One region of the Tepidimonas sp. HKU78 genome, then DNA from elsewhere that is predicted to be linked to it. Evidence: predicted binding sites of a transcription regulator. Region 1 holds the regulator's gene; the other holds the start of a gene.
What was found. The regulator FNR, encoded in region 1, switches genes on or off when oxygen is low (the NO sensors DNR and NnrR bind a similar motif). The targets are predictions, from matches to a motif close to TTGATNNNNATCAA.
Positions count from the first base shown of each region.

Region 2: the regulator FNR is predicted to act here: its motif matches at 3,639-3,652, upstream of ACPYIS_RS08835 (fatty acid desaturase).

Region 1 is NZ_CP187547.1:1,521,900-1,529,244, reverse strand. Features, by position in the region: gene ACPYIS_RS07700 (DMT family transporter) at 1-620, shown strand, start outside; gene ACPYIS_RS07695 (sulfite exporter TauE/SafE family protein) at 589-1,260, opposite strand; gene hemN (oxygen-independent coproporphyrinogen III oxidase) at 1,304-2,698, opposite strand; gene fnr (fumarate/nitrate reduction transcriptional regulator Fnr) at 2,909-3,631, shown strand; gene ACPYIS_RS07680 (hypothetical protein) at 3,606-3,929, opposite strand; gene ACPYIS_RS07675 (nitrogen fixation protein FixH) at 3,965-4,258, opposite strand; gene ccoG (cytochrome c oxidase accessory protein CcoG) at 4,325-5,743, opposite strand; gene ccoP (cytochrome-c oxidase, cbb3-type subunit III) at 5,829-6,734, opposite strand; gene ACPYIS_RS07660 (cbb3-type cytochrome oxidase subunit 3) at 6,757-6,894, opposite strand; gene ccoO (cytochrome-c oxidase, cbb3-type subunit II) at 6,907-7,345, opposite strand, start outside.
Region 2 is NZ_CP187547.1:1,756,914-1,764,258, reverse strand. Features, by position in the region: gene ACPYIS_RS08845 (symmetrical bis(5'-nucleosyl)-tetraphosphatase) at 1-844, shown strand, start outside; gene ACPYIS_RS08840 (DEAD/DEAH box helicase) at 795-2,300, opposite strand; gene ACPYIS_RS08835 (fatty acid desaturase) at 2,412-3,521, opposite strand; gene rpsT (30S ribosomal protein S20) at 3,762-4,058, shown strand; gene ACPYIS_RS08825 (DUF3579 domain-containing protein) at 4,243-4,587, opposite strand; gene ACPYIS_RS08820 (aspartate aminotransferase family protein) at 4,814-6,010, shown strand; gene argF (ornithine carbamoyltransferase) at 6,007-6,954, shown strand; gene ACPYIS_RS08810 (YkgJ family cysteine cluster protein) at 6,982-7,296, shown strand; gene pap (polyphosphate:AMP phosphotransferase) at 7,293-7,345, opposite strand, start outside.

The DNA.
Region 1 (7,345 bases):
CGCTGCAGTCGGCGCTCTTCCTGCGCGAGCGGCTGGACATGCGATCCGGTACCGCGGTGGTCTTGGCGGCCGTCGGCATCGGGCTGTTTTCGCTCGACAAGGCCGCCCCCGGCGCCGCCGCGGCGCACGGCATGTGGCTGGGCGTGCCGCTGCCACTGTGGGGCAACGCGCTGGTCTTTGCCGCTGTCGTGTGTGAGGCCGCCTACGTCGTCATCGGCAAGCGGCTGACCGGTCAACTGGGCGCGCGGCGCATCGCGGCGATCATCAACCTGTGGGGCCTGGCGCTCATGACGCCGCTGGGCCTGTGGGCCGCGCTGCGCTTCGACGGCTGGGCGCTGCTGTCGCTGGGCCTGTGGGCGCTGCTGCTATTTTATGGCCTGGCCGCCAGCGTCTGGACGGTGTGGCTGTGGATGACGGGCCTGCGCCACGTACCCGCCGCCCGGGCTGGCGTATTCACCGTGATGCTGCCCGTCAGCGCGGCCACGATCGGTGTGCTGTTCATGGGCGAGCGGCTAACGCCGCTGCAGTGGCTGGCGTTTGGCGTGGCGCTGGTGGGGCTGGTGGTGGCGACCCTGCCCGGGCGCACGCCTACGCGCACCACAGACCCGTCGGCTGGGTGATGCCCATCCACAACGCCCAGCCGGACGTGGCCGCCAGCGCCAACCCGGCCAAGCGGATGCCCCAGCCACCGGAGCGCGCCTGCGCCAGCCGCAGCAACAGCCACGGCCCTGCCGCCAGCGACACCATGGTCCCGATGGCAAACGCGGCCATGATGGCAGCGCCCGATAACGCCGACGCCGACAACGACGCCACCAGCAGCGCCGAGTAGAGCAGCCCACAGGGCATCAACGCCCAGCCGAGCCCGAGCGCCACGGGCGCGCGCGCGCCCAAGCGGGCCATGACCGGGCGCACCCGCCGCCAGACGGCCTGCGCCCAGCCATCCAGAAAGGCCGGCTGCCGCGCCTGCCACAGCAGCACCAGCCCGAGCACGAACGCCGCCACGTGCATCATGGTCCACACCGGCCGCAGCACCGCGGTCTGCTGCCCCAGCCAGCCCATGCCCTGTACCGTGCCGCCCGCCAACGCCCCCAGCAGCGCATAGCCGGCCAGCCGGCTGAACTGCCACGTCCACAGCGCCCGCTGCGGGTGCGGGCCAGCGGCACGGGCAATACCCGCGCAGGCGGCACCACACATGGTCACGCAGTGCGGGCCGCCGACCAGCCCCATCACCAGGGCCGACAGCGTCATCGAGGTCAGCATGGCACGATGCTAACAGCCCGCGGCTGGGCCTGCCGGTAGCACCTCAAATGATCTTGGAAAACCGCGCCCGGTCTTGATCGACCTGCAAGTAGCGGTCGAACACCATGGCGACGGCGCGCACCAAATACCAGCCCGTGGGCGTCACTTCGATGTGGGCATCGCCGATGCGTACCAGCCCATCGCGCTCGAACGCGCGCAGCTGCTCCAGCTCGCGCGCGAAGTGCTGGCGAAAATCGATCAGGTGCGCCAGATTGATCGACTCGAAATCGACCAACCCCTGGCACATGATGGCCATGATCACACTGCGGCGCAACAGATCCTCGCGCGTCAGCGCCAGCCCGCGCACGATGGGCAGCCGCCCTTGGTCGAGCGCGTCGTAGTACTCCTCCAGCGTCTTGGCATTTTGGCTGTAGGTGGCGCCGATGCGGCCAATGGCCGATACCCCCAGCGCGATCAGGTCGCAATCGGGCTGCGTGCTGTAGCCCTGAAAGTTGCGGCGCAGCCGCCCCTGCCGCTTGGCCACCGCCAGCGCATCGTTGGGCAACGCAAAATGGTCCATGCCCACGTACACATAACCCACGGCACTCAGATGGTCGAGCGACAGCGACAACATGGCCAACTTGTCCGCCGGACTGGGCAACTCCGCCGCGTGGATGCGCCGCTGCGGCTTGAAGCGCGCCGGCAGATGCGCATAAGCGTAGAGCGCGATGCGATCCGGCCGCAGGCGCTCGACGAGCTCGAGCGTGCGCCGAAACGACTCTGGGGTCTGCTGAGGCAGTCCGTAAATGAGGTCGACGTTGACCGACTCAAAGCCGATCTCGCGCGCCGCGGCCACGAGGGCGAACACCTGCTCGGCCGGCTGAATCCGGTGCACCGCCCGCTGCACCGCGCCATCGAAGTCCTGCACGCCAAAACTCAGGCGGTTGAACCCCAGTTGGTGCAGATGGGCCAAGCGCTGCGCGGTCACCGTGCGGGGGTCGACCTCGATCGAATACTCGCCCCCAGGGACGAGTTCGAAGTGGCGCCGGATCATCGCCATCAGGTCGGACAACTCCGCGTCGCTGAGGAAGGTCGGCGTGCCCCCCCCAAGGTGCAGCTGCGTCACGCGGTGCCCGCGCCCGACGTGTTCGGTCTGCAATTCCAGCTCGCGCGACAGGTAGCGCAGGTACTCCGCCGCGCGTTCGTGGTGCTTGGTCACCACCTTGTTGCATGCGCAGTAGTAGCACAGCGACTCGCAAAACGGGATGTGTACATACACCGACAGCGGCAGCGCCAGCGACCCCGCTCGCCGCTGTTGCAGGGCTTGCACGTAGTCACGCTCGGTAAACGCTTCGACAAACCGGTCCGCCGTCGGGTAGGACGTGTAGCGCGGGCCCGGAATGTCGAACCGGCGCAGCAGATCTTCGTCGATGACGTGTTTCACGGCGGGCAGCTCCATAGGCGACGAACTGTGCACCAGCGTAGCCTTGCGTGGGTTGACGTGAGTCAAACCCCCTGCGGGAGCGACGTTCCCCAAAACCCTGCAGGGCATGGGCCCACCGCACGGGGCGGCACGCGCATCGGGTTGTTATGATCGGGCGCATATCGTTCATGGCGAGTCTGCGCCTCGTTTCACCCACCTCTGCCTCACACCGGCCCCCATCGCCTCATGGATCTGCACAGCATCAAGGTCGCCTGCTCCAGCTGCAACCTGCGCGAGCTCTGCATCCCGGTCGGCCTCAAGCCGGACGAGATGGAGCAGCTCGACAACCTGATCAGCACGCGTCGCCGGGTGCGGCGGGGCGGGACCCTGTTTGCCGCGGGCGACGGCTTCACGTCGCTGTACGCGGTACGATCCGGATTTTTCAAGACCGTGGTCACGACGGCGGACGGCCGCGATCAGGTCACCGGGTTTCAAATGGCGGGCGAAATCCTGGGGCTCGATGGCATCGTGCAGGACAAGCACTCGTGCTCGGCCGTGGCGCTCGAAGACGCCGAGGTGTGCGTGCTGCCATTCGACAAGCTCGAGCAGCTCTCGCGCGAGTTCAGCACGCTGCAGCACCACGTACACCGCATCATGAGCCGCGAGATCGTACGCGATCAAGGCGTCATGCTATTGCTGGGCAGCATGCGCGCCGAAGAACGACTGGCGGCTTTTTTGCTCAACCTCGTGCAGCGCCTGCATTCGCGCGGCTTTTCACGCACCGAGATGGTGTTGCGCATGACGCGCGAGGAAATCGGCAGCTACCTGGGAATGAAGCTCGAGACGGTCAGTCGTACGTTTTCGCGCTTTCAGGACGAGGGCATCATCGAAGTCAAGCAGCGCTACGTTCGCATCCTCGACCCGGACGCGCTCGCGGCCATTGTCAACCAGAGCCGCGAGGAGAATTAAGCGGGGAGTTGAGCGGCGCGTTGCGCGCGCAGTCAGCCGGGCGCTGATCTGGCGGCACCGGGCAGCGGTTGATTTCCCACGGCGACAGCGACAACAGCGTGGTAAGCGCGCTCGACGCCATGGTCAGCGCCCAAAAAATGAAGAACGCGACCGTGTAGACCGCCTGCCGCGACCAACCGAGCGATTCGCCCGCCCAGTGCAGATCGTGGGGATCGACGAAGGCGAACACCACCATTTCGATCACAGCCGCCATCAAAAAAGCGGGCCAAGCAATCCACATCACGCGTTGGGCCAGCATCGACAGTCTCCTCTTTGTTGTTGCCCCGCGCCGCCTCAATCGTCTTTAGGCAACGTCGGGGACACGACGTGGTTACGCGCCTGGTTGGCAGGCAGCACCGCTTTTTCGGCCTGCAGGCGCTCCTCCGGCGTCATGCGCTCCGGCGCGACCGCGACCGGCGCCGGCATCGCCTCGCGCGGCAGCACGGGGTCTGGATTGCGCACGGCGATCGTGACCGTCACGATGGACGCGATCACGACCACCAAGGGGCCACCGATGACCATCCAGACCATGGGCTCGCGGTACCAGGGTCGGGAAGGGGCGGATGACGCGGAGGGCGTACCAGACATGGTGGACATAGTGTAGGCCTTTGGCGAGTACTTTGGGATACGGATCAACCCGAATACCCTGGGGGGTCATCGGGGTATCAGGAAGGTGGTTTTCTCGCGCATGGCGATCGAGCCGTCGGCGGTGCGGAAAGTCATAACGATGGGGTGAGAGCCGGGCTGCAACCCCGGGGGAACCTGCACACGTACCGGCACCGAGCGCACCTCGGTGGGCAGCAGATGTACGACGGGATCCGACGCGAGCGTCACCCCCGGCAAGCCCTCGACCGCCACCTGCAGCTCGCGCTCGGACTCGGACGCGTTCATGAACTGCACGCGGTAGACGTTTTCGATCCGGCCCATCTCGACCATGCGGGCCAGCGCGCCACGGTCCCGGATGACGTCGACCTTGAGCGGTACCCGCATCCACAGACTGACACCGAGCGCCGCCACGATGGTGAGCAAAATGGCACTGTAGATCAAGACGCGCGGACGAAACGCCCGGCGGATCATCTGGGCGCGGCTCCAGTGGTTGGCCATGCCGTTTTGGGTCGAGTACTTGACCAGCCCCTTGGGATAGCCCATCTTCTCCATCACCTCGTCGCAGACGTCGGCGCAGGCACCGCAACCGATGCACTCGTACTGCAGACCATTGCGGATGTCGATGCCGGTGGGGCACACCTGCACGCACAGTGTGCAGTCAATGCAGTCACCTAATCCCAACGCCTTCGGGTCAGCCGACTTCTTGCGCGCGCCGCGCGGCTCGCCGCGCTCGGCGTCGTAGGTCACGATCATCGTGTCCTTGTCGAACATGGCGCTCTGGAAGCGCGCATACGGGCACATGTATTTGCAGACCTGCTCGCGCATGTAGCCCGCGTTGCCGTAAGTGGCAAAACCGTAGAAGAAAATCCAGAAGGTCTGCCACGGACCCAGGTTCCACTCGAGGACGGCAGCGCCCAACTCACGGATGGGCGTGAAATAACCCGCAAACGTAAACCCGGTCCAGAGACCGAACACAATCCATGCGATCTGTTTGCCGCCCTTGCGTGCCAGCTTACGCAGGCTCCAGGGCTCTTGGTCCAGTCGCATGCGCGCCGAACGGTCACCCTCGAAGAGCTTTTCCATCCACAGGTAAATCTCGGTGTACACCGTCTGCGGACACGCGTAACCGCACCACAGCCGGCCGGCGATGGCGGTAAACAGGAACAGCGACAGCGCCGACACCACCAAAATACCCGTCAGGTAGATGAAATCCTGCGGATACAGCACGAGCCCGAAAATGTAGAACCGGCGCGCCTCCAGATCGAACAGCACCGCCTGCCGCTGCCCCCATTGCAGCCAGGGCAACCCATAGAAGACGAGCTGCGTCAGCCAGACGAAGACCCAACGCCAACGAGCGAACGTACCCGTCACCGAACGCGGGTAGAGCTTTTTGCGCGCAGCGTACAGGGAAATCTCCACCGCTTCGTCGGTGGAGGCAGAGCTGGGAATGTTGGCGGCCGTGTTCATGGAGTCACCTCGTGCCGGCGAAACAAAAACCGGTCGGAGTATGGTACCCCGACCGGATGCCCAAGGGTTTGACTTTGAACAAACCTCAGTTCGCGTTCGACAGCTTCCAGACGTAGCCCGTCAGCACGTGGATCTGGTCCGGCGTCAGTAGCGCGTTTTGCGCCGGCATCACGTTGTTGATACCCTTCTCGATCGCGCGGACGATCGCCTCCTCCCCCCAACCGTGCAACCAGATCTGATCGGTCAGGTTGGGCGCGCCGGTGGCATGCATGCCTTTGCCGTCCGCGCCATGGCAGGCCGCGCACGCGCCCCACTTGGCCGCCCCCTGCGAAGCACGAACGCTGTCGTGTGGGCTACCTGAGAGGCTCAACACGTAGTGAGCGAGGTTGCGGACATCCTCAGCCGTGCCGACGGCGGCAGCCATCGGCGGCATGATGCCCTGCCGGCCCTCGACGATTGTCTTGTGGATGTACTCGGGGCTACCGTCACCGCCCAGCCAGTCGGCATCCGTCAGGTTGGGGAAGCCCTTGCTGCCGCGGGCATCCGAACCGTGGCACTGCGCGCAGTAGTTCATGTACAGGCGCTCCCCCACGGCCATGGCCTGCTGGTCTTTGGCCAAGTCCTTCGGGTCCATGCCGCGAAACTTGGCGTACAGCGGCTCCACCGCTGCCAGCGCCTTGTTGCGCTCCACTTCCCACTGACCATGGGACGACCACCCTAGCTGGCCCTGCGACTTGCCGAACATGGGGTACAGCAGTCCATAGGCCAACGCAAACACGACCGTGATGATGAACAGGTACACCCACCACCGCGGCAAGGGGTTGTTCATCTCGCGCAGGTCGCCGTCCCAGACGTGCCCGGTGGTGTTGTCGGCCGCGGCGATCACCCGCGTCTTGCCGCTCGCCCATAGGAAGAAGGCGCACGCCAAGATGCTGACGAGGGTGACCCCGGCCACGAAGAGATGCCAGAAATCGCTGATGAAATCGCTCATGATGATGCTCTCCTGTCAGGGCTCACTCGTCCTGGAACGGCAGCCGTGCCGCTTCCTCGAACCGGGCCCGGTTTTTCTTGGACCAGGCCCATGCCCAGATGCCGACGAAAGTCACGAGGCTCAGCACCGTGACGATGACGCGCAGGTCATTGACGTCCATGGTCGGCCTCCGTCATTGCTGGGTCACGGTGCTGGGCGCATCGGCCTGTGCCGCCTGCGCTGCCTGGGGCTTGGCCAGCTTGTCCCACGAGCGCGCGGTGCCCAATCCCTGCAGGTACGCAATCAGCGCCTCCATTTCGGTCTTACCCTGCACCTCCTCGACCGCCTTGGCGATCTCTTCATCCGTGTAGGGCACGCCCAGCTTGCGCAGCGCCTGCATCTTGGCGGGCAGCGACTCGGCGTCCACCGTGCGGCGCTCCAGCCACGGGTAGGCGGGCATGTTGGACTCGGGCACCAAGTCGCGCGGGTTGATCAGGTGCACCCGGTGCCACTCGTCCGAGTAGCGGCCGCCCACGCGCGCCAGATCCGGACCCGTACGCTTGGAGCCCCACTGGAACGGGTGGTCGTAGACGAACTCACCCGCGACCGAGTACGGGCCATAGCGCAGCGTC
Region 2 (7,345 bases), 240 kb from region 1:
CCTGATTGGCGATGTCCAGGGGTGTGACGCCGCGCTGGGGCAGCTGCTGGCGGAGGTGGGCTTTTCACCGAGCCGCGATCGCTTCGTCTTACTGGGCGATGCGGTCAACCGCGGCCCCGACTCGCTGGCCGTGCTGCGGCGGCTGCGCGCGCTCGACGACGCGGCCGACACCCTGCTGGGCAACCACGACCTGCATCTGCTGGCAGTGGCGGCCGGGGTGCGCGTGCCGCACCGCAGCGACACGCTGGACGCCATCCTCAACGCCCCCGACCGTGCAGCGCTGCTGGACTGGCTGCGACAGCGGCCGTTGGCGTTGATGGAGCGCGGCTGGCTGCTGGTGCACGCGGGCGTGCTGCCCGCCTGGACGGCGCAGCAAGTGCTGGCACTGGCAGCCGAGGTGCAGCAGGTCTTGCGCGGTGCGGACGTGGCCGAGTGGCTGCGCCAAATGTATGGCAACACGCCCACCGCCTGGGACGACACGCTGCACGGGCCCGCACGCTGGCGCGTCATCGTCAACGCGCTGACCCGGCTTCGTTTTTGTACGCCCGACGGACACATGGAGTTTGCGACCAAGGATGGCGCCGCCGACGCGCCCCCGGGCTATGTACCATGGTTCGACGTGCCGGGGCGGCGCAGCGCCGATACCCCAATCGCGTTCGGCCACTGGTCCACGCTGGGCCTGCTGCAGCGGCCCGACCTACTGGCGCTGGACACGGGCTGTGTGTGGGGAGGTTCGTTGAGCGCCGCACGGCTGCCCGACGACACACCACCGGGAACCGCCGCTGGTGTGGAAATCATCCAGATACCGTGTCCGCAGGCGCGGGTGCCGGGGCGGGAGGGCTAGCGACTGCCTGCGGGACGCGCAACAGCGCTGCCACTTTGCGCTTGGGTCGGATGTACGCGGACAAACCCTTCGGCGCCGGTGCCTTGACGGGTTGTTCCCAATCCGGACGGACGTCCGGCGGCAGCGATGGCTCATAGGGCTGGTCGAGCAGCGGATCGGCGGGGGCACGGCGCGTCGACGCCGCACGCGCCGGGCGCGCGGCTGCCGGTCCAGACGTAATCCTCTCGCGTGTCGGCTCCGCAAGAGCGGGCGCCGAGGCCGCTGCGCGCGCCCCCTCGGCACTGCGCGGCGGCCGCGCACGGGAGCGGCGCTCGTCGTCGATGTCCAACGGCTCGACCTCGACCTTGCGGCCGATGAGTTTTTCGATCTCGGCCAGCAGACGGGCATCCTTGGCACTCACGAACGACACCGCCAACCCCGAGGCACCGGCGCGACCCGTGCGGCCGATACGGTGAACGTAATCTTCCGCGTTGAACGGGATGTCGACGTTGAACACCGCCGGCACATCCTTGATGTCGAGCCCGCGCGCGGCGACGTCGGTACACACCAACAGATCGACCTGCCCCTGCTTGAACGCGTCCAGCGCCTTGAGGCGCTCGTCCTGGCTCTTGTCGCCGTGCAGTGCGGCCACCCGCAACCCGTCGCGCTCCAACGCACGCGCCAGTCGCGCGCAGCCCAGCTTGCTGTTGACGAAGACAAACGCTTGCGTCACCTGGTGCTCGCGCAAGAGCTGCTTGAGCGCCTGGCGTTTGTCCTCTTCCTCGACGCGGAAAAAGCGTTGCTCCACGGTCGAGGCCGTGGTGTTGGCACGCGCGACCTCGATGACCACCGGGTCTTGCAGGTAGCTGGCCGCCAGGCGCTTGATCTCCGGCGAAAAGGTGGCCGAAAACAGCAACGTCGTGCGCTGCTTGGGCAGGTACGACAAGATGCGCTGCAGATCAGGCAAAAACCCGATGTCGAGCATCCGGTCCGCCTCGTCCAGCACCACATACTCGACTTGGTTGAGTACGGCCGTCTTGGCCTCGATGTGGTCGAGCAAGCGGCCAGGCGTGGCCACCAAGACCTCTACGCCCTTGCGCAGCTCTTCCACCTGTGGCTTCATGTCCATGCCGCCGAACACCACGGCGCAGCGCAGCGGGGTGTATTTGGCGTAGAGCTTGATCTGCTGCGCCACCTGGTCAGCCAGCTCGCGCGTGGGCAGCAGCACCAGCGCGCGCACCGGATGGCGCGCCGGCGATGTGGAGGTGTTGGCATGGCGCAACAGCCGCTGCAGCAACGGCAGCGAAAACGCCGCCGTCTTGCCGGTGCCGGTCTGCGCGGCGCCCATGACGTCGCGCCCTTGCAGCACGACGGGAATGGCCTGCGCCTGTATGGGCGTCATCGCCGTATAGCCCATCTCGGCCACGGCGCGCGCCAGGGGATCGGCCAGATTCAATTCGGAAAAAGCGTGCGTCATCGGGCGCTATTGTCGCACCGCATCACAGGCGGCGCCAAATGCGCCATGCCATGGCGGCCGGCGCCCCCGTGGCCGATGGCTGCTGCGCAGCGACAACGTCCGGCCCACCACTCAGGCGTACGATGGTGCAGGATCGCTGGTGGGGCGGCCCTGGAAGTCGGTCCAGCAGCGGCGCGTAAAGTCGTACAGCTTGCAGCGGCGTGCCGTATCGAAGTACCAGCGCCAGCTGAAGCGCTGAATGATGATGCGGCCGGGCAGCATGTCCTCCAGCTTCTTCTGGGCCTGCTTGAGCTTGTACAGCGGTACGCTCATGTCCACGTGGTGCGCCGTGTGCTCCATGATGTGGTGCATCAGCGCACCGACGCGTAGCGGGAACTCCAGGTGCACCGTGGTGGACACGAACGGCGCCGCCTTGGCCCAGGCGGCCTTGTCGTCGTGCCACTGCACCGCCGGGTGGGTGTGGTGCACGTACACCACGAAGCCGATCATCGCGTTCCAGAACACGAAGGGCACCACGAAGCCCATGACCACCTGCAGCCACACCGACTGCCCCGTGGCCAGCGCCGCCCAGACCATGCCGCCGATCCACAGCAGCCCGACGCCGAGCACGAACACGCCATCCCAGAAGAACTCAGGCCGGCGCGTGCCCATATAGGTCTTGCGCGGGAAGAACATGCGCAGCCACCACATCTCGATGAAGTAGTACAGCGCGGGGCCCCAGCCGCTGCGGTAGATACGCTCCAGCAGACGGCGGCCGGGCGACAGCGCGTCGAACTCGGCCTTGGTCAGCGGCGCCCAGACGAAGTCCACTCCCTTGAGGTTGGTGTAGCCGTGGTGCACCACGTTGTGGCCGACCTCCCACAGGCTGTAGGGCGTCAGCGACGGAATCATCGCGATGCGACCCAGCACCTTGTTCAAGCCGCGGTGCGGCGTGTAGCTCTGGTGGCAGGCGTCGTGCCCGATGATGAACAGCCGCCCGATGACGAAGCCCGCAGCCAACCCGCACAACAGCTTGGCCCACCACGCCTCAAACACGATCGTCCCCGCGATCAACGCCGCGAAGATGGCCCAATCCAGCAGCAACAAGGCGATGGCGATGGCCGTGCGGCGCTCGCCGAGCGGTGTGATCCAGCTGCGGATGACCTTGCGGTGGGGCAGCGGCTGCCCCGGAGGAATGGGTTGGGACGCCTCGGGCGCGGACACGTTGGAGGTCACAGACATGGCGAAATCGGAAAACGCAAACGATGGACGAACCGGATCTCGGACGGCACGGCACGCACCGACCACTCTCGAGATCCACGCGCGCGTCGAAGTATGCCCGAACAAGCTTGCACCCACTTGACTTCGGTCAATCGATGAATGCTTGCGCTTCGGCGCAAACGCCAGCCCCAAGAAATTCTTGCGCGCCTTATAATGGAGGACTTTGCTGGCAACATCCACCAACCCCACAGGAAACGATTCATGGCAAGCAAATCCAAAAAGTCCCCGCGCTTGGCCTCCGGCCGCAAGCGCGCCCGTCAAGACACCAAGCTGAACGCGCACAACAGCTCGCTGCGCTCGCGCTACCGCACCGCGATCAAGAAGGTCGAGAAGGCCGTCGCCGCTGGCGACAAGGCCCAGGCGACCGCGCTGTTCGCCCAGATGCAGTCGATCGTCGACACCATCGCCGACAAAGGCATCTTCCACAAAAACAAGGCCGCCCGCGACAAGAGCCGCCTGTCGGCGAAGGTCAAGGCCCTGGCCACCGCTGCCGCCTGACGGCGACACACCCCCCGCCCGGATGCCGGTGGCCGCCAGCCACCGCCCATCCGCCGTTTGGACCGGGTGCGCTGCCAGCAAAGCCGCACCGAACAGGCCGCCGAGGCGACAGCCCGGCGGCCTGTTTCCATTGGGAGGGTCGCTCGCGCACCCGCCGCCGCGGCGCGCATCCCCCACGCCCGCGTCAGCGCGAACGCCCCGCCGACGACTCGGTCGACGGCGCCTCGGGCAGCAGGCACGCCTCGGTCACGACCAAGTCGTTGTCGCGCGCGAACCCCATCACGAAGTCCCATGCCCGCACGTCGTAATCGCGCAACGCCCGGTCGACGACCACGCACTTGATGCCATTGACGACGGTGGGAATCACCCAAGGCGAATAGCGCAGGTGCCCGCCAGGCCCCTGCCCGGCTTGGGGATGAAACGGGCTCATGACACCCGCCAGCCGCTCGGCCCAATCGCTGGGACGAAACGTCCGGCCACTGCGGGTGACCCCCTGGATGAAGACTTGTTGGGCGTTGGGCGTGACCATCGCGCTGAATGGGCCCCTTGCCGGTGGGCAAGCGGCCATGGTTGGGGTGGACTTCGGCTCCCGCGCGGGGGCCGCGGCAACGCGAGGATCGCTCCCGTCGCCTGACAAGTATTGTATCTTATATAAGACTTGACGCACCCGACGGCAACCCCGCTGCAGAGACAAGAACTAGAATCCAGCGTTGGCCCGCTGGCATTTCTCACCCCAAATCAAAACCCGCACGCCCATGAACGCTCCTGCCGAACCCCACGTGATGTCCACCTACGCCCGCGTGCCCATCATGCTGTCGCATGGGCGCGGCTGTCGTGTCTGGGACGTGGAGGGCCGCGAGTACCTCGACGCGCTGGCGGGTATCGCGGTCAACACGCTGGGCCACGCCCACCCGCGCCTGGTCAAGGCGTTGCAAGAGCAAGTCGAGCGACTCATCCACATCAGCAACTACTACCACCACCCGCTGACCGAGCCGCTGGCCGCCGCGCTGTGCGAGCGCAGCGGGCTGGACAAGGTGTTCTTCTGCTCCACTGGGCTGGAGGCCAACGAGGCGGCGCTGAAGCTGGCGCGCAAGTTCGGCCACGACAAGGGCATCGATCGCCCCCAAATCGTCGTATACGAAAAAGCCTTCCACGGCCGCTCGATCGCCACCCTGTCGGCCACGGGCAACCCCAAGGTGCAAGCGGGCTTCGAGCCGCTGGTCGAGGGCTTTATCCGCGTGCCCATCAACGACCTTGATGCCCTGCGCGCGGCCACCGCGGGCAACCCCAACGTGGTGGCGGTGTTTTTCGAGGCGATCCAGGGCGAAGGCGGTGTCCACCCGCTGTCGCCGGAATACATGGCCGGCGTGCGCGCGCTGTGCGACGAGCACGACTGGCTGCTCATGATCGACGAGGTTCAGTGCGGCATGGGGCGCACGGGCAAATGGTTCGCGCACCAATGGGCCGGCATCCGGCCCGATGTCATGCCGCTGGCCAAAGGGCTGGGCTCGGGTGTGCCCATCGGCGCGGTGGTTGCGGGCCCCAAGGCAGCCCACATTTTTCAGCCGGGCAACCACGGCACCACGTTCGGCGGCAACCCGCTGGCCATGCGCGCGGGGCTGGAGACGATCCGCATCATGGAAGACGAGGGGCTGCTGGACAACGCGGCCAAGGTCGGCACCCATCTGCACACCCAACTGTGGGCGGCGCTGCACGGGGTGCCGGGCGTGCGCGAGATCCGCGGCAAAGGGCTGATGCTGGGCATCGAGTTGGACCGCCCGTGCGGCGACTTGGTGCAGCGGTGTGCGCGGGCCGGCCTGTTGCTGTCGGTCACGGCCGAGCGGGTGATCCGCCTCGTGCCGCCGTTGATTCTGACGCACGCCGAAGCCGACGAAATCGTGGCCAAACTGGTGCCGCAGGTGCGGGCCTTCCTGAACGAGACGAGCGCATGAAACACTACCTGCAGTTCAAGGACTTGACCGCCGACGAATACGCGTATTTGTTCGTGCGCGCGGCGTTCGTCAAGCACAAGTTCAAGGCGGTCGAACGCTACCAGCCATTTGCCGACCCCGACCGCACGTTGGCCATGATCTTCGAGAAGGCGAGCACGCGCACGCGCGTGAGCTTCGAGGCGGGCATGTACCAGATGGGTGGCTCCGTCGTGCACCTGACCACGGGCGACAGCCAGCTTGGCCGCAGCGAGCCCATCGAGGACACCGCGCGCGTCATCAGCCGCATGGTCGACCTCGTCATGATCCGTACCTTCGAGCAAAGCAAGATCGAGCGCTTTGCCGCACACTCGCGCGTGCCCGTCATCAACGGGCTAACCAACGAGTTTCACCCCTGCCAGATCCTGGCCGATCTGTTCACCTGGCTGGAGTACCGCGGCCGACGTGCCGACGGCTCGATCGACCCCGCGGCGCTGCGCGGCATCACCGTGGCCTGGGTGGGCGACGGCAACAACATGGCCAACACCTGGCTGCAAGCGGCGCAGATTCTGGGCTTTCGCGTGCACATCAGCACGCCCCGCGGCTATGAGGTCGACCCCGCGGTGGCCGGTGTGCCGCCGGGCGACTTCTGGCAGGTGTTCGACGACCCGATGGACGCCTGCCGTGGCGCCGACCTGGTCACCACCGACGTGTGGACGAGCATGGGCTTCGAGGCCGAAAACGAGGTGCGCAAGCAAGCGTTTGCCGCCTGGTGCGTGACCCCGGCCATGATGGCGGTGGCGAAGCCGGACGCCTTGTTCATGCACTGCCTGCCCGCCCACCGCGGCGAAGAGGTCGCGGCCGAGGTGATCGATGGACCTCAGTCCGTCGTCTGGGACGAAGCCGAAAACCGCATGCACGTGCAAAAGGCCTTGATGGAGTATTTGCTGCTGGGCCGCCTGGCCTGAAACACCCGTCGCCCCCATCGGACGCCCATGAGCGACTGCCTGCGCTGTGGCGCGTGCTGCGCCCATTTTCGCGTCGACTTCTCCGTTTACGAAACCGCCTCGTGCGGCGGCAGTGTCCCCGATGGCTTGGTGGTGGAGGTGGCAGGTGCCACGGTGCGCATGCGCGGCACCGATCACTGGCCACCGCGCTGTGCGGCGCTGACGGGCACACTCGGCGAGCGCGTCGCCTGTGCCATCTACGAGTGGCGCCCGTCACCGTGCCGCGAGTTCGAGGCCGGCAGCGACGCGTGCGCGCGGGCCCGCGCGCGGCATGGCTTGCCCGCCCTGGCTGCGGACGGCTAGACCCCGTGCTTGCGCGGCTGCCGCTGCAACGCCGCCTCGACCTGCTGAC